2 linked regions of the Longispora fulva genome follow. The protein of the gene in region 1 binds, or shares a complex with, the protein of each later gene. Links are inferred from orthologs where the notes say so. Each region holds a gene or a part of one and is shown in the gene's direction. Other genes may lie near its edges. The genes, in order: ctaE and ctaD.

Region 1 (15,027 bases):
ATGAGCGGCGACGACGCGCTGCGGCTGATCGACGGCGCGAAGATCCTCTTCACGAACGAGTACGAGAAGAGCCTGCTGGAGAGCAAGACCGGTCTGTCCGACGCCGAGGTGCTGGAAAAGGTCGAGATCCGGGTCACCACGCTGGGCAAGGACGGGGCGGAGATCACCGGCCGGGGCATGGAGCGCATCCATGTGCCGGTGGCGAAGGAGATCGCCGCGTACGACCCGACCGGCGTCGGCGACGCGTTCCGGGCCGGGTTCCTGGCCGGGCAGTCGTGGGGCCTGTCGCTGGAGCGGTCGGCGCAGATCGGTTCGTTGCTGGCGACGCTGGTGCTGGAGACGGTGGGCACGCAGGAGTACCAGGTGAAGCCTGCCGGGTTCCTGGAGCGGCTGGCGGACTCCTACGGCGACGCCGCCGCGGCCGAGGTCCGGCCCTTCCTGGTCAAGTAGGTCGGATCCGCGGCTGACACCGCGCCGCGCGCCCGGTCGGGCCTGCGGTGCCGGCCTGGGTCGTCAGCTCAGGCGACGCACGTCGAAGGCGGGCGCACCGTTCACGGTGTGCCCGCCGACGTATTCCTGGCCCCGCATCCGGCACCACGCGGGAATGTCGTTGGCGGCGGCCGGGTCGTCGGCGAGCACCCGGATCACGTCGCCCACGGCCGCGTCCGGCAGCCGTTTGGCGAGCGCGATCACCGGCAGCGGGCAGCGCTGACCGAGACAGTCGATGGTGATCGTCACACTCCCGCCTCCTTCCGCAGTCCGGCGACGACCTCCGGCAGGGCCGCGAGGAAACCGTCGACGTCGTCGGTCGTCGTCTCCCGGTGCAGGGACACCCGGACGTTGCCGTGGCTGAGCGCGCCCATCGCGACGAGTACGTGGCTGGGGTGCAGGGTCGACGACGTGCAGCTGGAGCCGGAGGACACCGCGTAGCCGCGCCGGTCGAGGGCGTGCAGCAGGGCCTCGCCGTCGATGTAGAGGCAGGAGAAGGTCACCAGGTGCGGCAGCCGGCCGTCGGGGTCGCCGATCACCTCGACGTCGGGGATCTTCGCCACACTGGCGCGGATCCGGGTGACGAGGGCCCGCAGCCGGGTGTCCTCGGCGTCGGCGTCGGCGAGCACGGCGCGCAGCGAGGCCGCCGCGGCCACGATGGAGGGCAGGTCACGGCCCGGCTCGCGTTCGTCGGCGGGGCCGGGGCGGCGCCACCGGGTGCCCTTGCGCACCACGAGCAGGCCCACGCCGGGCGGGCCGCCCCACTTGTGCGCGCTGCCGGTGAGCAGGGACCAGCCGGGCGGGACGGGGAGCCGGCCGAGGGACTGGGCGGCGTCCACGTACAGCGGGACGCCGTGTGCCGCGCAGGCCTCGGCAGCCTCCGCGACGGGCTGGACGGTCCCGACCTCGTGGTTGGCGCTCATCAGGGCCGCCACGGCCGTCTCAGGGGTGATCGCGGCGGTCCAGGCGGCGAGGTCCACCCGGCCCAGTCGGTCCACCGGCACCTCGACGGCCGGGCCGAGGGCGGCGGCGTGCAGGACGGCGGAGTGCTCGACCGCCGAATGCGTGACCGACTCGCGTTTGCGGCCCCTGCGGGCGCCCTCGATGGCCAGGTGCGCCGCCTGGGTGCCGCTCGCGCAGAACGTCAGCTCGTCGGGCCGCACGCCGAGGCAGTCGGCCGTGGTCGCGCGGGCGGCGTCGAGGAGCTGGCGGGCGCGGCGCGCCTGGGTGTAGAGCCGGGCCGGGTCGGCCCAGCCGTCGGTGAGGGCCGCGGCCCAGGCCTCCCGCGCCACGGGGTGCAAAGGAGCCGATGAGGCCGCGTCGAGATAGCCGCTGCGCATACCCTGAACGTAGCCTGTGCGAAGTCGTGCGGGGCGGTGCCCGACCGTTGCGCGGGGTCGGACACGCCGACCCCCAGCCAGGTCGGGTGTCCGTAGTCAAGTACTCTGCGACCGTCAAGACGACCTTGCCGTATTCGGTGTTCGCGGCGTTCCAAGGAGGCAGGAGCCGGTGGTCGACAACTCTCCCGGTCATGGGATGGGCCTGCGGCGTATCGCCGGACTGGCCGGTGGTGGCATCGCCCTCGTGATGCTGCTCGGCGGCTGCACGGTCGACGACGCGTTCCACTTCGGTTGGCCCAAGGGTGGCATCACCCCGCAGTCCCAGCGCATGTACGACCTGTGGATCGGTTCCGTGGTCGCCGCGTTCGTCGTGGGCATCCTGGTGTGGGGCCTGATCTTCTGGTGCATCGTGCGCTACCGGAAGAAGGGCGACGCGTTGCCGCCGCAGACGCGGTACAACGCGCCGATGGAGGTGCTGTACTCGGTACTGCCCTTCCTCATCGTCGCCGTGCTCTTCTACTACACCGCGATCGCGCAGACCTACGTCAACAAGATCGACCCGAACCCGGCCGTCACGGTCGAGGTCGTGGCGTTCAAGTGGAACTGGCAGTTCCGCTACCTGGGCCAGAACGGCCCCGACGGCCAGCCCGTCGACACGATCGGCTCGACCGACTACGTGCCGGTCCTCGTGGTGCCGGTCGGCAAGACGATCGAGTTCAAGCAGGTCAGCAAGGACGTCATCCACTCCTTCTGGGTGCCGGAGCTGCTGTTCAAGCGGGACCAGATCCCGGGCGTCACCAACAAGTTCCAGGTGAAGGTCGAGAAGACCGGCGCGTTCGTCGGCCGGTGCGCCGAGCTGTGCGGCACGTACCACTCGATGATGAACTTCGAACTTCGGGCCGTCACGCCGGAGAACTACGAGAAGTTCCTCGCGGCGAAGAAGGCCGGCAAGAGCACCCCCGAGGCCCTCGAGGCCGCGGGCGAGGCGCCGATCGCCGTGACGACGGACCCGTTCAAGACCAAGCGCGACGCGCGTACGACGAGCTGAGCGGGGCGTAACCGATGAGGACCGAATACAAGATCTTCGGCATGGTCGCCGTGTTCATCTACGCGTCGGCCGGGTTCTACGCGTGGTACTCCGACCACTACATGGTCACCGAGGCCAGCATCGACGGCCCGCAGAAGCACATGGACTGGATCGGCGTCGTCGCCCTGATCCTGTCCGGCACGCTGTGCATGATGTGCGCGCTGTACTTCTGGTTCGTGGCGCGCCGGATCGACCTGCGTCCCGAGGACCGCGAGGAAGCGGAGATCCACGAGGGCGCCGGCGAGATCGGCTTCTTCTCCCCGGGCAGCTACTGGCCGTTCGGCCTGGCGCTGTGCGCGGCGCTGACGGGCATGGGCATCGTGTTCTGGAAGCCGTGGCTGATCGGCCTCGGGTTCGTCATGATCCTCACGGCGACGGCCGGCCTGCTGTTCGAGTACTACACGGGCGCGCAGAAGGCCTTCGAGGCCGGGCACCCGGGCGAGCACCCCGAGCACATCTAGCAGCAGACACGAGAAAGGCCCCCGCTTCGGCGGGGGCCTTTTCTGTTGGGCGGCGCGGGCGGAGCCCGTTCGGCGGTGCCGGGGCGCTGACGTCTGTCCTGCCGGGGGCCCGGAACTACTCGGCGGCGCGGGCCGTGTTCGCCGCGGCCACCCAGCGCTCCAGCAGCAGCTTGGCCGCCCCGGAGTCGATGGCCTCGGCCGCGCGCTCCAGACCCCGACGCAGCGCCCCGTGGAGGTCGCTGAGGCCCTCGTGGGCCGCCAGGCCGGCTGCGGCGTTCAGGACGACGGCGTCGCGCACCGGGCCCGTCTCACCGGCCAGCAGCCGGTGGGTCACGGCGGCGTTGAAGTCCGCGTCGCCCCCGCGCAGCGCGTCGGTGTCGGAGCGGGGGATGCCGAAGTCCAGCGCGTCGAGGACCGTCTCGGTCACCCGGCCGCCGCTGACGGCCCAGATCCGGGTCGGCGCGGAGGTGGTGAACTCGTCCAGGCCGTCCTCGCCGCGCATGACGAGGACGGAGTCGCCCCTGCGGGCGTACACCTCGGCCATCACCGGGGCCATGGACTCGTCGAAGCAGCCGACGGCCGCCGCGCGGGGCCGGGCCGGGTTGGCCAGTGGGCCGAGGAAGTTGAACGCCGTGGGCACGCCCAGCTCGCGGCGGGGGACGGCGGCGTGCCTCATCCCCGGGTGGAACCGGGCGGCGAAGCAGAACCCGATGCCGACCTCGCGGACACAGGTCGCGACGCCCGCCGGCCCGAGGTCGAGGGGGATGCCCAGGTGTTCGAGCAGGTCGGCGGCCCCGCACAGCGAGGAGGCCGACCTGCTGCCGTGCTTGACGACCCGGGTACCGGTACCGGCGATGACCAGCGCGGCCATCGTCGAGATGTTCACGGTGTGGGCACGGTCACCACCGGTGCCGACGATGTCCACCGCGTCGCGGTCGACGTCGACGTTCGGGGCGTGTTCGAGCATCGACCCGACGAGACCGGTCATCTCGGTCGCGGTGGGGCCCTTCGCCCGGAGCGCGACCGCGAATCCGGCGATCTGCGCTGGCGTGGCCTCCCCGGACATGATCTCGCCCATGGCCCAGGCGGTGTCCGCGCTGGACAGCTCGTCGCCGGACAGCAGCGTCGTGAGCAGGTGCGGCCAGGTGCGGGTGCCCATGACGGCCTCCGGGATGAGGGGGGCTGGCTAGATCTTTCGCTTGCGGAGCAGGTCGGCCACGATGCCGGCCGTCTCCATCGGGTCGATCGGGTGCAGGATCGTCGCCTCGACGTTGGCGTAGGAGGCCAGCCACCGGTCGGCCGCCCGCGCGATCACGAGGAGCACGGGGGGAGAGTCGGTGTAGTCGTCCTTCACCTGGCGGGCGATGCCCAGGCCACCGGCGGGGGCCGCCTCGCCGTCGAGGACCAGCAGGTCGATCTCGGAGCCGTCCAGGGTGCGCAGCACGGCGCCGTGGGTGTCCGCCTCGACGAACGTCACCTCGACGTCGTCGGCGGGCCGCGGGCCGATCGCGAGACGCATCCGCTCGCGGATGAGCTGGTCGTCGCTGTACAGCAGGACGGTGTACTTCTGAGCAGTCATCTCGCCAGGCTCCCACGGGTGCGGGTATGGAACGATCGGATCGTACTAGTCGCCGCGACACGCGGTTATTCCCACCCCGGCGTACCCCGGGGCGATCTAGGGGCAATAATGGCCCCGTGACAGCCGCCTCAGCCATCGAGAAGAGCCGGATCCACTCCCTGACCCGTCCGAACATGGTCAGTGTGGGGACGATCGTCTGGCTCTCGAGCGAACTCATGTTCTTCGCGGCTCTGTTCGCGATGTACTTCTCCATCCGAGCAGCCATGCCGAACGCCCACCCGGGTCTGTGGGAGCAGCAGACGGAGAAGCTCAACGTGTCCTACGCGTTGGTCTTCACCGTCATCCTGGTCCTGTCCTCCGTGACCTGCCAGTTCGGCGTGTTCGCTGCGGAACGCGGGGACGCGCACAAGCTGCGGATCTGGTTCACGATCAGCTTCCTCATGGGGTTGGCGTTCGTGCTGGGTCAGGCGAACGAGTACCGCAACCTGGTCATGAACGAGGGCATCAGCCTCCCCGGCGACGGGTACGGCACGGTGTTCTACCTGACGACCGGCTTCCACGGTCTGCACGTGACCGGCGGGCTCATCGCCTTCATCTTCGTGATGATCCGCACCACGCTCTCGCGCTTCACGCCAGCGCAGGCGACCTCCGCGATCGTCGTGTCGTACTACTGGCACTTCGTCGACGTGGTCTGGATCGCCCTGTTCGCCATGATCTACTTCCTGAAGTGACGATGAACCTCGTCGAGCGACCGCAAGGTGACGACATGACCTCAGAGAAGCCACCTGTCCGCCGCGTGCCGAGCAAGTTGCGGCGGCGGATCGGTGCCGCTGCCAGGATGCTGGCCGCGCTGGCCCTGGCCGGCGGTGTCTACGCAGCGCTGATCCCCAGCTCTCAGGCGGACGACGGCGCCAAGGCGACCCTGTCGGCCAAGGCCGAGGAGGGTAAGCGGCTCTACGACGTCAGCTGCATCAGCTGCCACGGCCGCAACGGCGAGGGCGTCAAGGACCGCGGGCCGAGCCTGATCGGCGTCGGTTCCGCCGCCGTCGAGTTCCAGGTCGGCACCGGTCGGATGCCGATGGCGGCCCAGGGCGCCCAGGCCCAGCGCAAGGCGCCCGTCTTCAACGACGAGCAGACCAAGGCGATCGGCCAGTACATCCAGGAGCTGGGCGGTGGTCCGCAGCTGCCGGGCGAGTACAAGAGCGACAACCTCGCCAACGGCGGCCGGTTGTTCCGGGTCAACTGCTCCCAGTGCCACGGGTTCACCGGTGGCGGGGCGGCCCTGTCCTCCGGCAAGTTCGCGCCGCCGCTGACGGAGGCCACCTCCGCGCAGCTGTACGGCGCGATGCTGACCGGTCCGCAGAACATGCCGGTGTTCGGTGACAACCAGCTCACTCCGCAGGAGAAGAAGGACGTCATCGCGTACGTGGAGTACATGCGGTCGGACCAGGACCCGGGCGGCTTCGGTCTGGGCCGGCTCGGCCCGGTCACCGAGGGCCTGGCGATCTTCGTGGTCGGCATCACTTTCTTGATCTTCGCAAGCCTCTGGATCGCAGGGAAGTCATGAGCAGTCAGGACAACAACAGCACCTTCGACCCGGATGACCCGTCGCTGACGCGGTTCGACCTGGTCCGTGAGGGGGCGCGGCGCGACGGGGTGGAGATCGTCCACTACGAGCCGCGGTTCCCCGTCCCGGGCACCAAGGCGGAGAAGCGGGTCGAGCGCAACATCGCGGCCTGGTTCCTCGCGACGGGCGTCGGCGCGCTCGTCTTCGTGGTGGCCTACATCTGGTGGCCGTGGGAGTACAGCGCCGGCTCGGGCCGGGACAAGTTCTACACCCCGATCCTCGGCCTCGGCCTCGGGCTCGCCCTGCTCGGCCTCGGCGCCGCGCAGATCATCTGGGCCAAGCGGCTGCTCCCCTCGGAGATCGCGGTCCAGGAGCGGCACAACGACGTCGACACCACCGAGCAGAAGCTCACGGGCGCGACGCTGCTCAACATGAACGACGAGCTCGGCGCGACCCGGCGTCGCCCGCTGCTCAAGGGCGCGCTGGCCTTCGGCATGCTGCCGCTGGGCGCGGCGGCGATCGTGCCGCTCGGCGGCATGATCAAGGACCCGCACAAGAACCAGGACCTGATGAAGACCGGGTTCGACGCGAAGTCGTACAACGACGGCAAGGCGGTGCGGCTCGTCCGCGAGGACGGCACGCCGATCCGGCCGGAGGACGTCAGCGTCGGCGGCCAGCTCACGGCCTTCCCGGGCGTCGAGGGCGGCACGACGAACAAGCACGCCGACTCGCCGACGCTGCTGATCCACCTGCGCGACGGTGACGCGACGGAGACCCGTAAGAACCTGGCGAACAAGCCGGTCAACGCGCTGACGAACCCGGATGACCCCAACAGTGGGGGCATGTGGGAGAACTTCGTCGCGTACTCGAAGATCTGCACGCACCTGGGCTGCCCCGCGAGCCTGTACGAGCAGCAGACGAACCGGCTGCTGTGCCCGTGCCACCAGTCGCAGTTCCAGATCACGGACAACGCCAAGCCGATCTTCGGCCCGGCGACGCGGCGGCTGCCGATGCTGCCGATCACGGTCGACGAAGAGGGCTTCTTCGTCGCCAAGTCCGACTACAAGGTGCCGGTCGGCGCGGCCTTCTGGGAGCGGCCATGAAGACGAAGAAGATCGACCTCGCCACGCTGCCCAAGCGCAGCGCGCTGCAGATCGACGAGCGGTTCCATGTCGCGAGTCCGATGCGCAAGCTGTTCAACAAGGTCTTCCCCGACCACTGGTCGTTCCTGCTCGGTGAGATCGCGCTCTACTCGTTCATCGTGCTGCTGCTGACCGGTACGTTCCTCAGCCTGTTCTTCGACCCCTCGATGGAGGAGGTCGCGTACAACGGTGTCTACACGCCGCTGAAGGGCATCGAGATGTCCAAGGCGTACGAGTCGACGCTGGCGATCTCGTTCGAGGTCCGCGGTGGTCTGATCATCCGCCAGATGCACCACTGGGCAGCCCTGCTGTTCATGGCGGCGATCGTGATCCACATGCTCCGGGTGTTCTTCACCGGCGCGTTCCGCAAGCCGCGCGAGGCCAACTGGATGATCGGCTTCCTGCTGTTCTGGCTGGGCTTCATGGAGGGCCTCTTCGGGTACTCGATCCCCGACGACGGCCTGTCCGGCACCGGTCTGCGGGTCATCAACGCGATCACCCAGTCGATCCCGGTGATCGGCTCGTGGGCAGGGTTCGCGCTGTTCGGGGGCGAGTTCCCCGGCACCGTGATCATTCCGCGGTTCTACATCCTGCACGTGTTGATCTTCCCGGCGATCATTCTCGGGTTGATCGGCGCGCACATGGGTCTGCTGGTCAAGCAGAAGCACACCCAGTGGCCGGGCCCGGGTCGGACCAACGACAACGTCGTGGGCGTCCGGATGTTCCCAGGGTTCGCCATGAAGGGCGGCGGCTTCTTCATGATCACCTTCGCGGTGATCGCGTTCATGGGCGGTCTGTTCCAGATCAACCCGATCTGGCTGTTCGGTCCGTACCAGGCCTCCGTCGTCTCCTCTGCCAGCCAGCCCGACTGGTACGTCATGTTCCTCGACGGCATCGCCCGCCTCTGGCCGGCGTGGGAGATCAGGGTCTTCGACCACACGATCCCGCCGATCTTCTGGGCGGCGGTGATCCTGCCGGGCGTCATCGTGAACCTGGGCCTGCTGTATCCGTTCCTCGAGGCCCGGTTCATGAAGGACCACGCGCACCACCACCTGTTGCAGCGGCCGCGTGACGTGCCGGTGCGTACGGCGCTGGGCGCCATGGCCGTGGCGTTCTACATGGTGTTGTTCCTGTCGGGCGGCAACGACGTGATCGCCCAGCACTTCGACATCAGCCTGAACGCGATGACATGGGCCGGTCGGATCCTGCTGCTGCTGGCCCCGCCGGCGGCGTACTGGATCACCTACCGGATCTGCCTCGGCCTCCAGCAGCACGACCGCGAGGTCCTGGTGCACGGTATCGAGACGGGCATCATCAAGCGGGCCCCCGACGGCCGCTTCTACGAGGTGCACCAGCCGCTCGGCCCGGTCGACGACCACGGCCACGGCACGCTGGACTACAAGGGTGCCGCGATCCCGAAGAAGATGAACAAGATCGGGGCCCTCGGGCCGGCGGTCAAGGGCTTCTTCGTGCCGCGTGAGGTGCCGGCGCCGCGCAAGAAGGAACTGGTCGACAAGAAGTAGTAGTCACGACAGAAAGGGCCCCACGCGAGCAGCGTGGGGCCCTTTCTGGTTGTCAGGCGAACTTCACCGTCAGGGTGTCGATGGCCTCCCGGGCGGCCGCCAGGGCCGCGGCGGGGGACTCCGCCCGCGCCACGGCCAGCCCGGCCCGGTCCCAGGAGCTGCGCAGCTCGTGCACCCGGCCGCCCGGCTGGACGAGCATGTCCACCTGGAGCACGCCCGGCCCCTGGCGGGCCTCGTCGAGGCCGTCGACGCTGAGCACCTCGCCCGGCTCGGTGTGCAGGAACCAGATGGCCGCGCCGGCCGGGGCGTCGACGGGGACGGCCCGCGACGGGGTCCCGCCGCGCATCACCTCGAAGTAGTACTCGACCATGTTGAAGGACCAGGCCTCGCGGATCAGGTCCATGATCATGTCGCCGGGCATCCGGCCGGCGCACTCGACCAGGTAGATCTCGCCGTCGCGGACGATCCATTCGCAGTGCACGAAGCCGGTGTCGAAGCCGACGGCGTCCAACAGCCGGACGGTCTCGGCGTTCAGGGCGTCGGTGAGGGCCGCCGGGATGTCGGCCGGGACGATGTGCCCGTTCTCCACCGGCTTCGGCCCCGGGATCAGCGCCTTGGCCGTGACGTTGCCGAACAGGGGCGCCCCGCCGCGGAGCACCATCTCGACGCTGAACTCGTCACCCTTGACGTACTCCTCGACGAGCATCCGCAGCGGCATCGCCCGGTCCGGGGTCGCGATGCCCTCGTCCTGGTCGAGGCAGTCGGTCCAGCTGGCGTCGATCTCGGCCGGCTCGGCGAGGATCCGGGTGCCGATCGCGGCCTGCCGGTTCGCCGGCTTGAGGATGGCCGGGCCGGGGTGCGCGGCCATGAACGCGTGCACCTCGTCGGGGCCGGCGACGGGGACGGACGCCGGGTTGGCGATCCCCGCCGCGCGGGCCACGAGGCGGAGCAGTTCCTTGTCGCGCAGGAGGGTCGCCGCGCCGTAGGTGGAGCCGGCGACGCCGTACCGTTCGGCGAGGCGGGCCGCGAATGGCACGGCGTAGTCGACGGCCGGAATGATCGCCGACGGGTTCAGATCACGGTACCGGTGAAAGAACTCATCGGCCGCGGCCGGCAGGTTGAAGTATTCGAATTCGATCGTGTCGGCGACGCAACGGGCTTCTGCGACCTTCGGTGCGGCATCCTTCTTCCGGAACACGTCGGGCTCGTCGACAATGATGACAGAGTCGGCCGGTTGGAACGTTTCCATGGTCCTGAGCAGGGCAACCACGAATCCGACCACGACAACGGGGCCAGTACTCATCGGCGGGACCTCCATGTATTCACTACTGTCGTTCCCGGTTCCCGGAAAGTAAACGCGACATAGCAAAATGGAACTCCGCCGGGTCGAAGAGTGTCAAGGGTTCGCCACTAATAGCAATGCGTTAACACTGCAAAGCGGTCCTGCATGGACAGATGCAATTTAGGGGAGGAGAAGGTTCAGGTCCCCGAACTCGTGCCACAGGTACCCGGCCCCGACCGCCGCCGTGTAGCACCGGTCGAGCAGGTCGGTGCCGCAGATCGCCGCGAGCATGTCCAGATGGGACGCGCGCGGCTCGTGCAGGCCGGTGAGGAGGCCGTCGACCACCCGCACGCCCCGCTCCGGGGTGATGATCAGGTCGGTCCAGCCGGCCGTGGCCGCCACGGTGCCGTCGGGCCGGACCGCGCTCTCCAGCGCCCGGACGGCCGTGGTCCCGACCGCGATGATCCGGCCGGTCGCCTGGTTGACGACCCGCGCGGTGTGCTCGGAGACCGCGAACCGCTCCGGGTACGGCCGCTCGTGCGCCTCCGGCGACGCCACCCCGGTGTGCAGGAGCACGGGCACCACGAGCACGCCCGCCGACACCAGCCGGGTGACCAGCTCGTGGGTGAACGGCCGGGCGGCGCTGGGCATCTCCGCGCTGCCCGGTTCGGTGCCGAACACCGTCTGGTAGGAGCTGAGCGGCCAGGGCCGCGGGACGTAGCCGTACCGGATCGGCTGGCCGTGTCTGCCCAGGTAGGCGGGGACCGGGCCGTCTGCGTCGATGAGGGCGTGCCAGAGCCGGCCCCGGGAGTACGGCGCGGTCAGGGTGACGGTCGCGCCGCCGGGCAGGGCGAGGACGTCCCCGGACCGGGCCGCGGAGTACTGCGCGAGCCCCCGGCGCAGCTCCACCAGCCACTGGCCGTCGGGCAGCTCGGTGGAGAAGTGCACCGACAGCTCCGAGCCGGGGACCCGCACGGCGGCGGGCATCGTGGCCGAGGTGTTCACGACGAGCACGTCGCCGGGTTCGAGCAGGTCGGGCAGGTCGGCGAACCGGTGGTGGGCGACCGCGCCGGAGCCGGCCCGGCCGACGAGGAGCCGGACCCCGTCGCGGGTCAGGCCCCGGGCCTCCGGCGGGTCGTGCGCCTCCAGCTCGGCGGGGAGGACGAAGTCCAGGACCGTCACGTCTCACTCCAGATCATCAGGGGGGTGCCGTCGGGGCCTCGCAGGTCGAAACCGAAATGCCCCCGGGGGTACCGGGCCGGGGCCCGCCCGCCGAGGCGGCGGTGTTCGGCGAGCACGGCGGCGGGGGTGGCGAACTCGAAGGCGAGCGGGGCGGGTCCGGGCCCCGGCGCCGGCCCGTTCGACCCGGGCGGGGTCTGAGTGCCGGGCTGGGGCCCGGCGGCGTCGGGGAGCCGGGCGGCGCGGTCATACGTGACCAGCTCGACGAACGCCGGCCCCGGGACCCGCAGCACCACCCCCCGCTCCCCGTCGCGGTCCCAGCCGTCGACCTGCTCCAGGCCGAGCGCGGTGTAGAACCGCGTCGCCGTGTCCAGGTCCGCCGTCTCGTACGGCAGCCACAGCCCCCTCATGCGAGCCGCACCCGACCGGACGCGGGCCGGTCGCCGAGCAGCTTCAGGAACGCCGGCACCACGGAAGCCGGCTCGGGTCGGTCGCTGATGTCCTCCCCCGGGTACGCCTCCTGGTGCATCCGGGTCCGCAGGTCACCGGGGTCGACCCACCAGACCCGCACCCCGGGCTCCTCGACGGCCAGGACGCCGCTGAGCAGGTCCAGGGCGGCCTTGCCGGAGCCGTAGCCGCCCCAGCCCTCGTACGGGACCACGGCCGCGTCCGAGGAGATGTTGACCAGGGCCCCGCCCCGAGCCCGCAGGGTCGGGAGCGCCGCCTGGGCGAGGGCGAGCGGGGCGAGGACGTTGACCTCGTACACCGCGCGCAGGGCGTCGATCGGCAGGTCGGCGACCGGCGGCAGCGGGCTCGGGCCGAGGATGCCGGCATTGTTGACCAGCAGGTCTACCCCGCCGAGTTCGTCGGCGGCGGTGAGCACGGCCTCGCGGTGCCACGCGTCGGTGACGTCGCCGGGGACGGCCACCGCCGAGCCTGCGGGGAGCAGCCGGACGGCCTCGTCGAGGGCCTGCGCGCCCCGGGCGGTCAGGACGAGGTTCCAGCCGGCGTCGGCGAGGCCGGTGGCGAGGGCCAGGCCCAGGCCGCGGGAAGCGCCGGTGATGATGGCGACGGACATCGCGTACCTCCTGAGTGGGTGTGTTCTCGACGCTATGGCGGCCGGGAGCGCCCGCCATCGGGCCCGGGTCGGCCGGGGCCTGCGACTTCTGACCTAGGTCCCCGGCCCGATCCCGGCGGACCGCCCGCTCGGTACGGTGGGGACATGAGCGAGAGCGGGCGCGGCGGGGCGGGCGCGTGAGTTCCCTGGACCGGGCGGAACTGCGCGAGGTGAGCGCGGCCGTCCTCGCCGTCACCTCGCACCTGTCGGCCCGCGACGTGCTGCAGACGATCGTCACGTCGGCCCGCAAGCTGCTGGGCGCCCGGTACGCGGCCCTCGGGGTGCCCGACGCCGCCGGCTCGTTCGCCGAGTTCGTGGTCGACGGGATCACCGACGAGGAGTGGGCGGCGATCGGCCCCCTGCCCCGCCAGCACGGGGTGCTCGGCGCGATGCTGCACGACCCGAAGCCGGTCCTGCTCGACGACATCCACGACCACCCGGGCTTCGAGGGGTACTGGCCGGCGGCCCACCCTGACCTCAGGGCGTTCCTCGGCATGCCGATCACCGACGGCGACGAGATCCTCGGTGGCCTGTACCTGGCCAACAAGCCGGGCGGGTTCACGGCAGCCGACTCCGAGCTGCTGACCCTGCTGGCGGCGCACGCCGCGATCGCCCTGGTCAACGCCCGCCTGTACGAGCGGGGCCGCGAGCTGTCCATCCTCGAGGAACGGACCAGGATCGCCCGCGAACTGCACGACGCCGTCACCCAGAAGCTGTTCAGTCTCCGGCTTACGGCGGAGGCGGCCAGCACCCTCCTGGAACGGGACCCGGCCAGGGCCGCCGAGCAGCTCGCGACGGTCCGCCAGCTCGCCGCCGAGGCCGTGGACGAGCTGCACGCCGTGGTCACCGGGCTGCTGCCGGCGGAGCTGGCCGGCGACGGGATGGCCCTGGCGCTGCGCAAGCACGTCGAACTCCTCGACCGGGTGCACGAGGCCTCGGTGTCCTTCACGGCCGGTGATCTGCCGAAGCTGTCCCCGCCGCAGCAGGAGGCCGTGTTCCGGATCGCCCAGGAGGCCCTGCACAACGCGCTGCGGCACTCCGGGGCCGCCGCGGTCGACGTGGCGTTGTTCGCCCGCGACCGGGTCGTCTACCTGCTGGTCTCCGACAACGGCCGGGGCTTCGACCCCACGGAGGCCGGACGGGCGACCCGCCGGCTCGGCCTGGCGTCGATGCGGGACCGGGCCCGGGTGGCCGGCGGGAAGCTCACTGTCGCGTCCGGGGCCGGCGGGACGACGATCCGGATGGAGGTGCCCCTCGATGGCCGGTGACCGGATCAGGGTCATGATCGTCGACGACCATCCCGTCGTCCGGCAGGGCCTGCGCACCTTCCTCGAACTCCAGGACGACATCGACGTCGTGGGCGAGGCTGGCGACGGCGACGAGTGCGTGACCGTCGCCGAGGAGTTGCGCCCCGACGTGGTCGTCCTCGACCTGAAGATGCCCGGCGCCGACGGGGTCGCCGCGCTGCGCGGACTCCGGGACCGCGGCAACCCGGCCCGGGTGCTGGTGATCACGAGTTTCACCGAGCCGTCGGCTGTCCTGCCGGCCGTGCGGGCCGGGGCCGCCGGCTACGTCTACAAGAACATCGACCCGCCGGCCCTGGCCGCGGCGATCCGGGCCGTGCACGCCGGACACGTGCTCCTGCACCCCGATGTGGCCCAGCTGCTCGCCGCCGGCGAACGCCCGGCCCCCGACGCCAGGCTCACCGCCCGCGAGCGCCAGGTCCTCGTCGAACTGGCCAGGGGGCGTTCCAACCGTGAGGTGGCCCGGGAGCTGGGGCTGGCGGAGAAGACGGTGAAGACCCACGTCAGCGCGGTGCTGACCAAGCTGGGCGTCCAGGACAGGACCCAGGCGGCGCTGTACGCGGTCCGCCACGGTTTCCTGGACTAACTTCGCACCTGGTCTGGGCGGGGCCGACGCGTGTCGGGTCGGCCCCCGCCGTAATCAGAGAAAAGGGTTTGATCTACTGCTGCGCCGCGCCGTTGACCTTGGCGGCGTCCACGACGAAGACGAGCGTCTCGCCGCCCTTGATGCCGCTGTTGCCCTGCGCGCCGTAGCCCTTGTCCGCCGGGATGATCAGGAGGCGGCGGGAGCCCTGCTTCATGCCGATCAGGCCCTCGTTCCAGCCGGCGATGACCCGGGCCTGGCCGACCGGGGCCACCTGGAAGGTCTGGCCGCGGTTCCAGGAGGCGTCGACCTCTTTCTTGTTGGACCAGGTGACCAGCAGGTACTGGGTGTCCACCGCGTCCCCGGCCTTCACG
Region 2 (15,084 bases), 1.9 Mb from region 1 along the record:
CCGGATGCGGGTCGGCGGTCCAGGTCGTCATGGGCTCCATTGTCACCCCGGATCCGTGGTCGTGTCGGTCCCCGCTGCTAATGTCCGCAGATCAGGAGGGACACGGACGTGACGGAGCTCGCCGAACGGCTGCGCTGGCTGCGGGGCGGGGCCGCGCCGGTGCGGTACACCGCACGGACCATCGCGGCGCTGACCGCCAATCCCGGCTGTGCGCGGCGCGGTCTGCTCGACGCCGCCGGGGTCGACAAGTCCGCCCTGGCGGCCCGGCTCGGGCACCCGGCGCGGTTCGGCCAGTCCCGGTTCGCCATCACCCGCACGCTCGGCTTCGAAAACCGACTGAAAGCAGACGGGTACGCGGAGCTGCTCGCCGCCGTCGGCCTCGCCGGAGCCGAGGTCGTGACCGTCGAGCTGACCCTCGACATCGCCGGCCTGCCCGCGGCCCTCGAACCCGACCTGGTCATCCTCCGCGCCGGGGGCCGGCTGCACGTCGTGCAGATCAAGTCGTTCGCCGTCATCGACGGGCAGGCGCCCGGCGACAAGGTGGCCGCCGCCGCCCGGCAGGCCGCGGTGCACGTCCTGGCCCTGCGCCGCCTCGGCCACGACACCGACCACGAGGTGTCCCTGGTCTGCCCGGAGAACTTCTCCAACGCCCCCGTCGCCCACCGGGTCGACGTGCGGCGCGAGCTGGGCGTCCTCGAACGCCAGCTCGCCCGGCTGGTGGGCGTCGCGGACATCGCTGCCGGACTGCCTGACGGGGCCACGGCCGACGACGCGGTGGCCACCGTCCCCGCGCGGTACGCGCCGGAGTGCCTCGCGGCCTGCGAGCTCGCCTTCTACTGCCGGCAGGAGGCCCGGTGCGCGGGGGAGACCGACACCCTGGGCCGGGCGGTCCGCGACGCGCTCGGCGGGATCGCCTCCGTGGGCGAGGTGACGGCGATCGCCGGCGGCGCTCCGTCGACCGAGCATCCGGAGATCGCGGAGCTGCTGGTGGCGGCCCGGGAGCTTCGCGCGGGTGCTCCGGTCGGTCAGCCGGAGGGTGACCGGTGAGCCTGTTCCAGGCGCTCGCCAAGGTGGACGCGCTGGCCGCCGGGCGGGCCCAGCCGATCGCCTGCGTCCGGCACGTGCACCTCGACGACCGGCCGCTCGTGCTCGTCCCGGTGGCACTGGCGGGGGAGGCCGCGGCGCCGCTGGCGATGATGCTCGGCACGGACCGGGCGGAGCCGGTGCTGCTCGTCGTGCCCCAGCCGAGGGACCGCGCGCTGCGGGCCGAGTTCTTCGAGCGGCTGACCCAGGTGGTGACCGGCTTCGTCGGAGATCTGGGCGGCCACGTGGCCGACGATGCCCCGACCGACGGTGCGGAGAGTGTCTCCGAGCTTGCCGGTGGCCTGCCCGACGTGCAGGTCGTCGTGCCCAACCGGGCCGGGGTCGACTTCCTCCGGCTGCTCGGCCGGGCCACCCGGTTCCGGGACGGCGACCGGATCGGCCGGTGGCTGACGTTCCTCGCCGACCGGGCCGAACACCCGGACTCCTGCCTGCTCGTGGCGGCCACCGAGGCGCTCACCGACCACTGGGCCACCGGCCAGAGTTCCGTCGAGGACGCCCACCTGGCCGGCGTCCTGGGCTGGATCGACGGCCGGCCCGGCGACGAGGACCTCACGGCCGGGCCGACGACGGACCCCGACTTCGACAACCACACCCTTGCCCCGCTGGTCGACGCGTACGACGGGGGCGATCCCGGGGCCGTGGCGCAGATCGAGAAGGCCCTGCACGGGCTGCTCGAACCGGTCTGGGCCCAGGTCTGGCACGCGATCGACCTGCTCCGCGCGCTCCCCGAGGCCCGTAGTGTCCCGGAGCGCTGGCTGTGGGACGTGTCGGAGTACGCGGGCTTCCTCGCCCAGCACGCGCCCCAACCGATCCGGGACTCCCCGGTGGCCGCCGCCGCGCGCCTGGACCGCCTCGAACGGACCCAGGCCCGGGTCGAGGCCCAGCGCGCGTTCGACGACCCGCTCGTGATGGCCGGATACCAGCTGACCGGCGCGGCGTTCCGGGGCACGGTGGTGGCCACGGAGCCGGAGCGCAAGGAGGGCCGGAAGCTGCGGCCCCGGATCACGGTGGCCACGGACCGGCCGGTCCACCTGAGCGGGACCGTGACCAGTCCGACCCGCCGGGCGCAGGCTGCGGAGATCACGGAGATCGACGGCCTGAATGTGGTGTTGACGCTGACCAGCGGCATGGGGCGCGGGGCGGTCCCGGCGGCCGGTAGCGTGCCGGAGGTGGGCGAGGAGCTGGTGTACACGTCGCTGAGCGAGGCGTTCCAGCGTTCAGCGGCGTTCCCCGACGAGACGCCGTGGACGCACGGTGGTTGAGGCGATTCTGGCTGATCTGGACTCGACGGCGCACCGGGGCGTCGTGGTCGACTCCCCGCCGGGGGCCGGCAAGTCCACCCTCGTGGTGCGCGCCGCCCTGCACCTGCGGGGCGACCTGATGATCGTGGCGCAGACCAACGAGCAGGTCGACGACCTGATCGACCGGCTCGCGACGAAGGATCCGCTGGTGTCGATCGGCAGGCTGTCCTCGTCGGCGTACCGGCCGTCGGCCCGGGTGACCAGGGACAACGTCACCATCGGCCAGAAGGTCGCCCAGCTCGACGGCTCGCGGATCACGATCGCGACGGCCGCGAAGTGGGGCACGTTGACCGAGGGTTCGTGGCCGTGGGCGATCGTGGACGAGGCGTACCAGATGAGGTCTGACGCCCTGTTGCGGATCGCGCCCCGGTTCGAGCGGGCGCTGTTCGTGGGCGACCCGGGGCAGCTCGACCCGTTCTCCACCGTGGAGGCGGAGCGCTGGGCGGGGCTGTCGTGGGATCCGTTGCAGAGCGCGGTGTCGGTGCTGCTGCGGCACAACCCCGAGCTGCCGGTGCACCGGTTGCCCGTATCCTGGCGGCTGCCGACCTCGGCGGCCCCGGTCGTCGCGGAGGCGTTCTACCCGTTCACGGGGTTCACCTCCGGCACCGGCCCCGACGACCGGCGCCTGGACCTCGGCCCCGGCTCAGGCTCCGCCCTCGACCGCGCGCTCGACCTGGCCGCCGACACCGGCTGGGCGCTGTACGAACTCCCGGCCCGGCACACCGTCCGCACCGACACCGAGGCGGTGGACGCCGTCGCCGACCTCGCGGCCCGTCTGCTGGCCCGCGGCGCCGTCGGGCACTCCGAGCAGGGTGCGTATCCCCTCACACCGGAGCGGCTCGCGATCGGGGCCGCGCACCGCGACCAGGTGGCGGCGATCCGCGCGGCCCTCGCCGACCGGGGAGTGGCCGTCACGGTGGACACGGCCAACCGGCTCCAGGGTCGCGAGTACGACGTGACGATCGTCCTGCACCCGCTGTCGGGGCGGCGGGACGCGACGGCGTTTCACCTGGAGTCCGGCCGGCTGTGCGTGCTGACGTCCCGGCACCGGCACGCGTGCCTGGTCGTGGCGCGGGCCGGGATCGCGGAGCTGCTCGACGCGCATCCGGCGGCGGGGCCGGTGGCGCTGAACGTGCCGGTGAAGTTCCCGGACGGCTGGGCGGCGAACCAGACGATGATGGCGCACCTGGAATCCCACCGCGTCCCGGCGACCTGACCTGGTCCTTCGCCGGGCCGGCCGGGCCGGCGCGGCCGTGGACCGGTCAGGCCCGGAAGCTGACCTCGGTGCCGTCCGCCCGCCGCAGCTCCCCGCGCCGCACATAGTCCCCGAGGGCCCGCTCCAGCTGCGGGTCCTCCCAGTCGGCCAGCAGCCACAGCCTCCCGGTCCGCGCCGCCTCCGTGACCAGGGTCAACAGCCCTGCCGCCGTGTGCGGCTGGCCGGTGAGCTCGGCCCGGCGCATCAGCCGCTCGAAGAGCTGTTCGCACCGGCGCAGCTGGGCGAGGCTGAGCTGTCGGCGTTGGATCGGGTCCGGGTACTCCACGAACTGGTACAGCGACAGGCTCGCCCGGGTGTGGTGGAACAGGTCCTCGCCCCGGCCCCGGGTGGCCTCGATCTCCTGGAACAGCCGGTTCTCCCGGACGGCGAACCGGATGTCGTCGCCGGGCTGGGCGGCCTGCCGGGCGGCGGCGACGGCCAGGACGCCGATCCCGGCGAGCGGGGCGAGGAGGCACAGCAGGGTGTCGTCGCCGGTGGAGCTCGCGTAGAACACGGTGACGAAGGCGAGCAGGCAGGCGGTCACCGCGGTGGTCCGCGCCGCCGTCCGCATCAGGCCTCCCGGTCATCGAGTCCTGTCCACATTAGGAGGCGCGGACGATTCGGGCCACCCGGTTGACGCGGCCGTGCCCATCCCGCAACCGACCAGGCCCGCATCCTGGGACGGTGCGCGTCTTCCGGGACGCGCTACCGGCCGGCGTTGTGCCTGCTCACCTGTCGCCCCGAGATCCGCGTCGCGAGCCCCGGCGCCAGGCGGGCTCCCCACCACGCCACCCGCCCCGACCACGGTGCCACGATCAGCGCCTTGTTGCGGGCCACACCTCGGAGGATGTCGCGGGCGAGTTTCTCCGCGGAGTACAACGGAACGGGGATCTTGGCTCTGACCTCGCGGCCGATGCTGGTGCCGGGCATGCCGGGGTTGACGTTGTCGAGCAGCGGGGTGTCGACGAAGCTGGGGCACACGGCGCTGACCCTGATCCCCCGGGGTGCGGCTTCGGCCCGCAGCGCCAGGCTGAGGCCGACTACGGCGTGTTTGGTGGTCGTGTAGGGGGCCATCAGGGGCGCGGGGGTGAGCCCGGCCAGGGAGGCGGTGTTGACGATGTGCCCGTGCCCCTGCGCGAGCATCAGCGGGTACGCCGCGTGCACCCCGTGGATCACGCCGCGCAGGTTGACGTCGATGGTGCGGTTCCAGTGTTCGAGGGTGAGTTCCTCGGCGACGCCGCCGGTGGCGATGCCGGCGTTGTTGAAGACGACGTCGATCCGGCCGTGCCGGTCCCAGGCGTCGGCGTAGGCGGTCTGGACGGCTGCGGCGTCGGTGACGTCGAGTTCGACGGAGTCGCAGCCCAACGCGGAGGCGACGACGTGGGTGGCGGGGGAGATGTCGGCGATGACGACCCGGGCGCCACGCGCGACGAGTTCGGTCGCGAGGGCCAGGCCGATGCCGGACGCGCCGCCGGTGATCAGGCAGATCATGGTTTCACCTCGTAGTGGGCGCGGTTGAGTCGGCGGGTGGCGGTGCGGTAGCTCCAGGCGAAGCCGGGCCAGATGCTGCGGTTGACCCCGTGTTCGTCGAGGTACCAGCTCCGACAGCCGCCGGAACTCCACACGGCGGACCGCAGCTTGGTCTGGATCTCGTCGTTGAAGGCGCGCTGGGCCGGCAGTCGGACCTCGACGGTGGCGGCGTTGTCGAGGAGCGCGAGGGCCTGCATCACGTACCGGACCTGTTGTTCGATCATGAATACGACGGAGTTGTGCCCGAGGCCGGTGTTCGGCCCGAGGAGCACGAACGCGTTGGGGAAGCCGTGGATGGCGATCCCGAGGTACGTCTCGATGCCGTCCCGCCACGCGTCGACCAGGTCGAGCCCGTCCCTGCCGGTGATCCGCTGGCCGTTGAGGGCGTCGGTGACGTGGAAGCCGGTGCCGTAGACGATGACGTCGACCTCGCGGTGTTCGCCGTCCTCGGTGACGATGCCGGTCGGGGTGACGTGCGAGATGCCGTCGGTGATCAGGTCGACGTGCGGCCGGTTGAGGGCCGGGTAGTAGTCGTTGGAGATCAGGATCCGCTTGCAGCCGATGGTGTAGTCGGGGGTCAACCGGGCCCGCAGGTCGGCGGACGGCACCTGTCGGCGCAGGTGGGCCCGTGCGACCATCGCGGCGACGCCCATCAGTCTGGGGTGCACGAAGCCGAGCGCCCTGCTCTCCAGCCGCCAGAAGATGGTGCCGCGGTAGAGCTTCTGGACGGCGGGCAGCGCCCGGTAGAGCGCCTGTTCCCAGCGGCCGATCCTGCGGTCGGCCTTGGGGATGATCCACGGGGGTGTGCGCTGGTAGACGTCGACCTTCGCCGCCGTGGCCGCGAGCCGGGGCACGAACTGGACGGCGCTGGCCCCGGTGCCGATCACGGCGACCCGTTTGCCCTTCAGGTCCACCCCGTGGTCCCACTCGGCCGAGTGGAAGGCGCGGCCGTCGAAGGTCTCCAGACCCTTGATCTTCGGGTACGACGGCAGGTGCAGCGCCCCGATCCCCAGCACCACGGCCCGGGCCTTCACGGTCTTCCCGTCGGCGAGGGTGACCGTCCAGTGGTCGTCGGCGAACGTCGCCCCGGTGACCTCGGCCCCGTACCGGATGTGCCGGGTCACGCCGTACTTGTCGGAGGTGGCGCGCAGGTAGTCCCAGATCTCCTCCTGCCGGGGGAAGGCCCTGGTCCAGGCGGGGTTCTGCTCGAAGGAGAAGGAGTACATGTGTGACTGCACGTCGCAGGCGCAGCCGGGGTAGGTGTTGTCCCGCCAGGTCCCGCCCAGGTCGGTGGCCTTCTCGAGGATCACGAAGTTGTCCCGGCCGGCCTTCTTCAGGGCGATGGCCATGCCGAGCCCGGAGAAGCCGGTCCCGACGATGATCACGTCATACATCCATCCTCCTCTACTTGTCGGTAACATACCCTCCTTACCTACTCATGGGTAGGGTGTGACTTGGAGTAGCCGCACGATCTCTCGGCGCGTTTTTGCCACCCGTTGGGGTGGGAGTCGCCCTGAAGGACTATTCTGCGTCCGGGATACGGCCAGGCTATTTCTGGCCTGCCAGTACATCAGCAGCGATGGAGGACAGATCGTGACTGCTGTCGAGCCGAAGCCGATAGTGACCCGCCCCTGGCCAGTGCACCAGGGCGTGAAGGGTTCGGCGTTCGCCCGGCTGCTCCGGACCACGGACGCGAAGCAGATCGGGATCATGTACATGGTCACGGCCTTCGCGTTCTTCATCATCGGCGGCTTCCTGGCCCTGTTGATGCGCGCGGAGCTTGCCCAACCCGGTGGCCAGTTCCTGTCGGCGGAGCAGTACAACCAGGCGTTCACGATGCACGGCACGATCATGCTGTTGCTGTTCGCGACGCCGATCGTGTTCGCCTTCGGCAACTACATCGTGCCGTTGCAGATCGGCGCGCCCGACGTGTCGTTCCCCCGGCTGAACGCGTTCGCCTACTGGCTCTACCTGTTCGGCGGCACGATCGTCGTCGCGGGTTTCGCCACCCCGAACGGCGCGGCCGACTTCGGGTGGTTCGCCTACTCCCCGCTGACCGACGTCGCGCACTCCCCGGGTGCCGGCGCGGACATGTGGATCGTCGGCCTGATCATCTCCGGTCTGGGCACGATCCTCGGCGCGGTCAACATGGTCACGACCATCCTGACCCTGCGCGCCCCGGGCATGACGATGTTCCGGATGCCGATCTTCACGTGGAACCTGCTGGTCACCAGCCTCCTCGTGCTGATGGTCTTCCCGATCCTGGCCGCGGCCCTGTCGGGGCTTGCCGCCGACCGCATCCTCGGCGCGCACGTGTTCGACTCCGAGACCGGTGGGGCCATGCTCTGGCAGCACCTGTTCTGGTTCTTCGGGCACCCCGAGGTGTACATCGTGGCGCTGCCGTTCTTCGGCATCGTCTCCGAGATCTTCCCGGTCTTCTCCCGCAAGCCGATCTTCGGCTACAAGGGCCTGGTCGGCGCGACGCTGGGCATCGCGGCCTTGTCGATGACGGTGTGGGCGCACCACATGTTCGTCACCGGCCAGGTGCTGCTGCCGTTCTTCAGCCTGCTGAGCTTCCTGATCGCGGTCCCGACCGGTATCAAGTTCTTCAACTGGATCGGCACCATGTGGCGCGGCCAGCTGACCTTCGAGACGCCGATGCTGTTCTCGCTGGGCTTCCTGGTCACGTTCCTCTTCGGTGGTCTGTCCGGCGTGCTGCTCGCGGCCCCGCCGATCGACTTCCACGTGTCCGACACGTACTTCGTGGTGGCCCACTTCCACTACGTGCTCTTCGGCACGATCGTGTACGCGGTGTACGCCGGCATCTACTTCTGGTTCCCGAAGATGTTCGGCCGGATGCTCGACGAGCGCCTCGGCAAGGTGCACTTCTGGCTGACGACGATCGGCTTCCACACCACGTTCCTCGTGCAGCACTGGCTGGGCACGGAGGGCATGCCGCGTCGGTACTTCGACTACCAGGAGCGCGACGGCTTCACCACGCTGAACCAGATCTCCACGATCGGCGCGTTCATCACCGGCATCTCGACCCTGCCGTTCCTGTGGAACGTGTGGAAGTCCTACAAGGCCGGCCGGACCGTCACCGAGAACGACCCGTGGGGCTACGGCGCCTCGCTGGAGTGGTCGACGACCTGCCCGCCGCCGCTGCGTAACTTCGACTCGATGCCCCGGATCCGCTCCGAGCGCCCCGCGTTCGACGAGAAGTTCCCGGAGCTGGTGCCCGGTTACAAGCCGCCGGCTGTGGCCGGTTCCAGTACGGAGTAGGTAACGATCGTGATGCGGGCCCTTCCCCAGTCGGGGGAGGGCCCGCATTCTGTTCCAGTGTTGATCAACAAGAACTACACCCGCCTATGGATCGGGCAGGTCGTGTCGCTGGTCGGGGACATGGTCTTCGACACCACTCTGCTGCTGTGGGTGGCCACCGTGCTGCTGGCCGGCAAGTCCTACGCCCCGGCCGTGTCCACCGCCGTGCTGGTGGTCGCCTCGGCGGTCACGTTCATGGTCGGCCCGCTCGCCGGGGTGTTCGTCGACCGGTGGGACAAGAAGCGCACGATGCTCGCCGCCGACCTGACCCGCGCGGGGCTGGTGGCGGTGCTGGCCGGGGTGGCGTTCCTGCCGAAGGGCACGGTGCCGGTACCCGTCATCCTGGTTCTGACCGGGGTGATCGTCGCGCTGACCACCGCGGTGTCGATGTTCTTCGGCCCGGCCCGGTTCGTCATGATCAACGATGTGGTGCCGGCGGACCGGCGGGGCAAGGCGTCCAGCTACGGCCAGACCACCGAGGCCCTGGCCACCATCATCGGCCCGCCGCTGGCCGCCCCGCTGCTGATCGGCTTCGGCCCGCAGTGGGCGCTGGCCCTCAACGCCGTGTCGTTCCTCGTGTCGTTCGTGGCGATCCGCGCGATCCAGGCCCCGCCGGCCCCGCCCGTCGCGAAGACCGAGAAGCAGGGGGTACGCGGTGAGCTGTTCGCCGGCCTGCGCCTCTTCGGCACGAACACGTTCCTCCGCGCGCTCCTGATCATGATCCTGCTGCTCCAGCTCGGGGCGGGCGCGCTCAGTGCCCTGGCCGTCTACTACGTACCGGAGAACCTGCACGCCGATCCGAAGTGGTACGGCTTCCTCGGCGGCACGTTCGGGGCCGGCATCCTGGTCGGCGCGTTCCTCGGTGGCATGGTGGGCGACAAGGTCGGCCACGCGCGGATGATCCGCGGCGGGATGCTGGTGTTCGCCGGGGCGTTCGCGCTGTACTCGCAGGCCACCAGCCTGTGGCTCGCCCTCGTCGCGTACGTGCTCCTCGGGCTCGGGATCGGCTCCACCAACTCCAATATCGGCCCGCTGCTGATGGCGATCGTGCCGCGGGAGTTCATGGGCCGGGTGTCGGCCGTGATGGGCCCGGCGAACCGGGTGGTCGCGATCGTGTCCATGGTCGCCGCCGGGCTGGTCGCGAGCTGGCTGGGCGCGGGGTTCCACCTGACGGTCGCGGGGGTCGCGTTCGGTCGGCTGGACGCCGTCTTCACCGTGGCTTCGGCGTTCGTGCTGGCCGGCGCGGTGTACGCGTTCTTCGCCCTACGTGGTGCGGATCACCCCGCGGCGGCCGAGCCGGTGGCGGCCGACGCCTAAGCTGATCAACGTGACGGCCTCTTTCTTCACCGACCAGTACGAGCTCACGATGGTGTCCGCCGCCCTCCGCGACGGCACCGCCGACCGGCCTTGCGTGTTCGAGGCGTTCGGTCGGCGGCTGCCCAACGGCCGGCGGTACGGCGTCGTGGCCGGCACCGGCCGGTTCGTCGAGCAGCTGCGGGACTTCCGGTTCGACCACGCGGAGCTGGAGTTCCTCGCCGCCCGGCGGATCGTCGACGACCGGATGGCCGAGTGGCTGGCCGACTACCGGTTCACGGGCGACATCGACGGCTACGTCGAGGGCGAGCTGTGGTTCCCGGGTTCGCCGCTGCTGACCGTCACGGGCACGTTCGCCGAGTGCGTCGTGCTGGAGACCCTGCTGCTGTCGATCCTCAACCACGACTGCGCGATCGCGGCGGCGGCGGCCCGGATGGTCACCGCCGCGCGGGGCCGGCCGATCATCGAGATGGGCTCGCGGCGCACCCACGAGGCGGCGGCGGTGGCCTGCGCGCGGGCGGCGTACATCGCCGGGTTCGCGTCCACGTCCAACCTCGCGGCCGGCCAGCGCTACGGCGTGCCGACCGCCGGCACCGCCGCGCACGCCTTCACCCTGCTGCACGACGACGAGAAGGCAGCCTTCACCTCGCAGGTCGCGACGCTCGGCGAGGGCACCACCCTGCTCGTGGACACCTACGACATCCGGCAGGGCATCCGCAACGCCGTCGAGGTGGCCGGCCCCCGGCTGGGCGCGATCCGGATCGACTCGGGCGACCTGTCGGTGATGGCCCAGCAGTCCCGCGACCTGCTCGACGAGCTGGGCGCCCCGGACACGAAGATCGTCGTGTCCGGCGACCTGGACGAGTACGCGATCGCGGCGCTGGCCGCCGAGCCCGTCGACGCGTACGGCGCGGGCACCGCCGTGGTGGTCGGCTCCGGCGCGCCCACGGCCGGCCTGGTCTACAAGCTGGTCGAGGTGGACGGCCGCCCGGTCGTGAAGCGCAGCGAGAACAAGCCGAGCATCGGGGGCCGCAAGACGGCGGTCCGCCGGCACAAGCCGACCGGTACGGCCACGGAGGAGGTCATCGTCTCCCAGGGCGCGCCGGACCCGATGGCGGGCGACCGGGTGCTCCAGCGCCCGTACGTCCGGGGTGGCGTCGTCGTGGGCGCGCTGCCTACGCTGCAGGAGAGCCGGGCGCACCTGCGCGACTGCCTGATCTCCATCCCCTGGGAGGGGCTCAAGCTGTCGCCGGGCGATCCGGCCATCCCCGTCACCGTGACCGGAGGCCACTAGCGATGCGCGCACTGATCATCGTCGACGTGCAGAACGACTTCTGCGAGGGCGGTTCCCTGGCCGTGGCCGGCGGCGCCGCCGTCGCCGCCGGGGTCACCGACGCTCTGCGGTCCGGTGGGGCCGACCCGATCGAGCTGCGGCCCGGGCGCTGGGACCACGTCGTCGCCACCCAGGACCACCACATCGACCCGGGGTCCCACTTCAGCGACACCCCCGACTACGTCGACTCCTGGCCGGTGCACTGCGTCGTCGGTACCCAGGGCCAGGAGTTCCACCCCGCGCTGGACACCGACCGGATCGAGGCGGTGTTCCACAAGGGCGAGTACGCGGCGGCGTACTCCGGCTTCGAGGGCTCCGCCGAGGGCGTCACCCTGACGCGGTGGCTCCGTGAACGCGGTGTCACGGAGGTCGACGTCGTGGGCATCGCCACCGACTACTGCGTGCGCGCGACCGCCCTGGACGCGGCCAGGGAGGGCTTCGCGACGACCGTCCTGACGGCCCTGACGGCAGGCGTGGCCCCGGAGTCGACGGACCGGGCCCTGGCCGACCTGCGCGCCGCGGGCGTGACGATCGCCTGAGAGCATGAGCGCTGTCATCGGGTACCCGGATTGGCAGCGCTCTTTGGCTCGCCCCGGACGATCCCCAGGACGGTGACGACAGGTGGGGTAGCGTGGTGGGGTGAATCCAGAGCGTGCCGGCTGGCTGGAGCCGGCTGAGTGGTACGCGAGCCTGCCGAGTTTCCTGGCGTCGGCCACGGCGGTGATCACCGATCCGCAGAGCCGGGTGCTGCTGGTCAAGCCGAACTACCGTGAGCACTGGAATCTGCCGGGCGGAGTGTTGCAGGGCGATGAGCCGCCGAATCTGGCGTGTGCCCGGGAGGTCCGTGAGGAACTGGGTGTCGAGCCGGTGCTGGGTGCGTTGCTGGTCGTGGACTGGGTGGCGCCCACCGATATCCGCCGGGCCTGGTTCGGATTCGTCTTCGACGCCGGCACAGTCGTCTCGCCGGACGACATCGCGTTGCAGAACGACGAGCTGGACGGGTTCGAGTTCGTCGAACCCGCTGAGGCGTACTCCAGACTGACGAGAAACACCGCGGACCGGCTGCGCAGCGCGCTCGGCGCGAAGGCCACCGGGCGGACGGTCAACCTGGTGAACGGGACAGTGGTGTCCGCGTCGGCCTGATCAGCGCCAGCCAGTCGATGACCGCCGCGACCTTTGCGTACGGGGTCAGGGCCTTGGTGTATTCGGTGAACCGCTCGCCGAGCCGCCGCGACCGCAACTGCGCGGACATTCCGTGTGCTCGTGTGGCGGTGGCGCAGGACTCCTCGACCCGGCCGAGGCCAAGCAGTACCCGGGCATGCAGGATCAGGTGCAGTGCGCGGGCTCGGGAGCTGTCGGCGGGCAGGTCCAGGGCCTGCTCGGCATAGCTGTTCGCGGCGGTGTGGTCGCCGAGGTCGTGCAGGCTGTGCATGATCGCTCCGTGCCGGTGCGCCGGGCTGGCGGCACCCAGCCAGGCCGGGTTTACCTCGGGTCTGGCGCGCTCCAAGGCACGCTCCGCCATATGGAGCGCGGCCCGGCAGGCGTGTGGCTCGCGTGCAAGGGCGTGTCCTCGCGCTTCGGTGGTGTGCAGTTGAGCGATCAATGCGGCAGGTGCCCGGCCGTGGGCAGCGGTTGCTCCGGCACGGGCGAGTTGGGCTGCGGTCGCGCCGTCGCCGAGGTAGACGTGCTGGTTGGCCAGGTTGGACATGATATATGCGCCGAGTGCCAAGTTTCCGGCGTGATGCGCTAGACCGAGGGCTTGGATGGTGTAGCGCTGGCCGAGGCCGTGGTCTGCCGAGTCGAACACCATATAGCCGAGAATGTGGGTCAGGTCGGCCGCGGCGGCGAACAGCGCGCGGCCGGTTGCATCGTCGTAGCGGCCGTGCAGCATGGGTGCTACCTGCTGGTCGAGGTAGTCGGCCAGCCAGCTGCGGGCGTGACCACCGCCGAAGCGGCGGTCGAGTTCGGCGAATGTCTCCCTGTCAGCGGCCAGCCGTTCCAGGTCCGCCTGACCGATCCGAGAGCGTCGTGCCCCGCCCGTGATGGTGCCGGGCGGGGAGAAGACCCACCACCAACCGGCTTGTGCGCTCGCGGCCGTTGAGAAGGAGTAGGCGAGAAAGTCACGGCGCTGCACCGTTCGCCTCCACAGGGCGGTAGCGGTCTCTACCGTCTGGCTGGGGCTGGACGGCACGGTGAGGAAGTCCCCGTCAGCGAACAACGATCCGGCAGGCACCTGTCGATGCAGTCGGGTGGTGAGCACCCCAGCGATGATCTCCGGGATCGGCGGTGCCGGTACCGCACCGCGCAGCCATCGGTTCACAGAGCTGGAGTCGTACCGCAGTTCCAGCCCGTAGGTGCTGCGGCCGGTGAGGTTGATGTGCCGGGCGAGCGCGGCGTTGCTCAACCCGCTTTCGATGATGAGCCTTTCCAATTCGGTGTTGCTGATCTGTTTGGACTCGACGGCCACACCGCACCCCCTCGGAACCGACCCGATCCGTAGCGGCTCCGGGACACCAGGCAGTGCAAACGGTACCGACCTTGTTGGCACCCGTCGAGAGGTGCACAACCCCGCACAAGGCCACGCATGTTGGCACCCTGCGGCGCTATGGCGTACACCTCCCGGAACCGTCAGCCCCCAGCTCAGACTGGCCCTGGCCGCGGAGCATTCGGTCCGCACAGGACTCCGGGAAGGAGTGAGCAATGAGCGTCTACTTCGACGGCGAGAAGCCGGATGACAACGAGGACCAGGAGCAGGGCGAGGAGTAGTCAGCAGGCAGGGAAGCCGGGACAGCTTCGTAGGGCTGTGCCCGGCTTCCCCCAACCCCGAAGGGCTAGGACCCATGTTCAAGGCAACCCCTGAGCAGCTCAAGGCGCTGGGCGAGAAGATCACCGGCTTTCTGTACAGCTACGGCCCGAACGAGGTTGACGCCGTGCTGTTCATGGACGCTGACGGGAAGTTCGGCCATTGCGAGGGGCCGGAGGCTGCGGCGGGCTGTGAGTGGCTGGTCAACCGGGCCGGTGTGGACCGGCTGATGGTCCTGCACAGCTATACCCTGTTGGACCTCAGTCGGGCTGACGGACTGGACGCGTTCGCGGAGCTGGTGGCCGAAAGCGTGTGGTTGCCGTGAGTGGCCCGACGCGAGAGCTTCCGATCATCGACCGGCACCCGACGCGCCGTGTCTACCAGGCGTCCGTGAGTCGGCGCGATCGGATGGTCGCCGTGACGGAGGGCGCTTGCCTACCGGTCGTGGTGGTCTTCGGGTGCCTCTTGCTCGCGTACGGGATCGCTGCGGCGTTCCGCTTGCTGCCGTAGCCATGGCCGACCACAGAGAACCCCGACACCCCGCACTGCTCGCCCTGGCGCTCCTCGGTGTGGTGCTGGCCGTCTGCACCCTCGTCGGCATCGCACGGGCCCTGTACGGGTGACCCCCGAAACCGTCTCACCCACCTACAGCGATCCGGATCGAACCCCGCACACCCCACGGAGGAAACATGGCCGAATTCGGTGACGTGTACCAGAAGATCGAGAACACGAAGGGAGAGGTCGAGCTGGTCGTCGACAGCGTGGGCACGATCGCGGAACTCCTCGAGGAGCTGGCCTTCTCCGTCGCCTCGCTGGGTTTTGACACCCGTGCTGCGGCGTGCCGTGCCGCCGCTGAGTTGGCCCGTGAGGGCATGTCGATGGCGGAGAACGTCACCGCGAAGCTGGAGGAGGTGCACTCCGGAACGGTCGTCGCGCAAGAGTCGGCTTGAGGAGCGGCGCCGGCCGCTGACGCGTCATCGGCGCGAGCGGGGCCGGTAGAGAGCAAGCCACCTCGGCGGGGACCCGAACCTGATCCACGACCAAGACCCGCGCCGACCGGACCCCAACCAAAGCCACCGCCTGAAGCTCCACCATCGTCGCCGAAGCGGGTTCCTCCCCCCGA

Evidence for each region.
Region 2: the proteins of ctaE (region 1) and ctaD are in contact, whole or in part, in a solved structure (PDB 7CUB), measured with the Escherichia coli proteins. The link is inferred for Longispora fulva from one-to-one orthologs.

What each region holds. Positions count from the first base shown.
Region 1 is NZ_JADOUF010000001.1:5,293,146-5,308,172, reverse strand. The notes cover bases 4,001-6,879. They hold ctaE (aa3-type cytochrome oxidase subunit III), read left to right. Parts: upstream 4,001-5,072; coding sequence 5,073-5,687; downstream 5,688-6,879. Other genes in these bases: qcrA (cytochrome bc1 complex Rieske iron-sulfur subunit), read left to right, coding at 6,520-6,879; qcrC (cytochrome bc1 complex diheme cytochrome c subunit), read left to right, coding at 5,723-6,523; IW245_RS23815 (hypothetical protein), read right to left, coding at 4,564-4,956; trpD (anthranilate phosphoribosyltransferase), read right to left, coding at 4,001-4,536. Outside these bases: IW245_RS23845 (carbohydrate kinase family protein), read left to right, coding at 1-450; IW245_RS23840 (sulfurtransferase TusA family protein), read right to left, coding at 514-738; IW245_RS23835 (cysteine desulfurase family protein), read right to left, coding at 735-1,829; ctaC (aa3-type cytochrome oxidase subunit II), read left to right, coding at 2,026-2,877; IW245_RS23825 (cytochrome c oxidase subunit 4), read left to right, coding at 2,892-3,377; more of trpD, read right to left, coding at 3,493-4,000; more of qcrA, read left to right, coding at 6,880-7,626; qcrB (cytochrome bc1 complex cytochrome b subunit), read left to right, coding at 7,623-9,188; IW245_RS23790 (ATP-grasp domain-containing protein), read right to left, coding at 9,241-10,491; IW245_RS23785 (S-adenosylmethionine:tRNA ribosyltransferase-isomerase), read right to left, coding at 10,651-11,652; IW245_RS23780 (VOC family protein), read right to left, coding at 11,649-12,059; IW245_RS23775 (SDR family NAD(P)-dependent oxidoreductase), read right to left, coding at 12,056-12,727; IW245_RS23770 (GAF domain-containing sensor histidine kinase), read left to right, coding at 12,904-14,034; IW245_RS23765 (response regulator), read left to right, coding at 14,024-14,656; IW245_RS23760 (FKBP-type peptidyl-prolyl cis-trans isomerase), read right to left, coding at 14,730-15,027. UniProt on the Escherichia coli protein: Cytochrome bo(3) ubiquinol terminal oxidase is the component of the aerobic respiratory chain of E.coli that predominates when cells are grown at high aeration.
Region 2 is NZ_JADOUF010000001.1:7,197,888-7,212,971, forward strand. The notes cover bases 6,192-9,127. They hold ctaD (aa3-type cytochrome oxidase subunit I), read left to right. Parts: upstream 6,192-6,783; coding sequence 6,784-8,472; downstream 8,473-9,127. Other genes in these bases: IW245_RS33290 (flavin-containing monooxygenase), read right to left, coding at 6,192-6,584; IW245_RS33300 (MFS transporter), read left to right, coding at 8,530-9,127. Also shown: IW245_RS33260 (hypothetical protein), read right to left, coding at 1-31; IW245_RS33265 (hypothetical protein), read left to right, coding at 109-1,047; IW245_RS33270 (hypothetical protein), read left to right, coding at 1,044-2,366; IW245_RS33275 (AAA domain-containing protein), read left to right, coding at 2,359-3,621; IW245_RS33280 (hypothetical protein), read right to left, coding at 3,668-4,231; IW245_RS33285 (SDR family NAD(P)-dependent oxidoreductase), read right to left, coding at 4,366-5,151; more of IW245_RS33290, read right to left, coding at 5,148-6,191; more of IW245_RS33300, read left to right, coding at 9,128-9,828; IW245_RS33305 (nicotinate phosphoribosyltransferase), read left to right, coding at 9,839-11,119; IW245_RS33310 (isochorismatase family protein), read left to right, coding at 11,122-11,697; IW245_RS33315 (NUDIX domain-containing protein), read left to right, coding at 11,798-12,301; IW245_RS33320 (NsdA family TPR-like regulatory protein), read right to left, coding at 12,261-13,625; IW245_RS33325 (hypothetical protein), read left to right, coding at 13,999-14,286; IW245_RS33330 (hypothetical protein), read left to right, coding at 14,651-14,911. UniProt on the Escherichia coli protein: Cytochrome bo(3) ubiquinol oxidase is the terminal enzyme in the aerobic respiratory chain of E.coli that predominates when cells are grown at high aeration.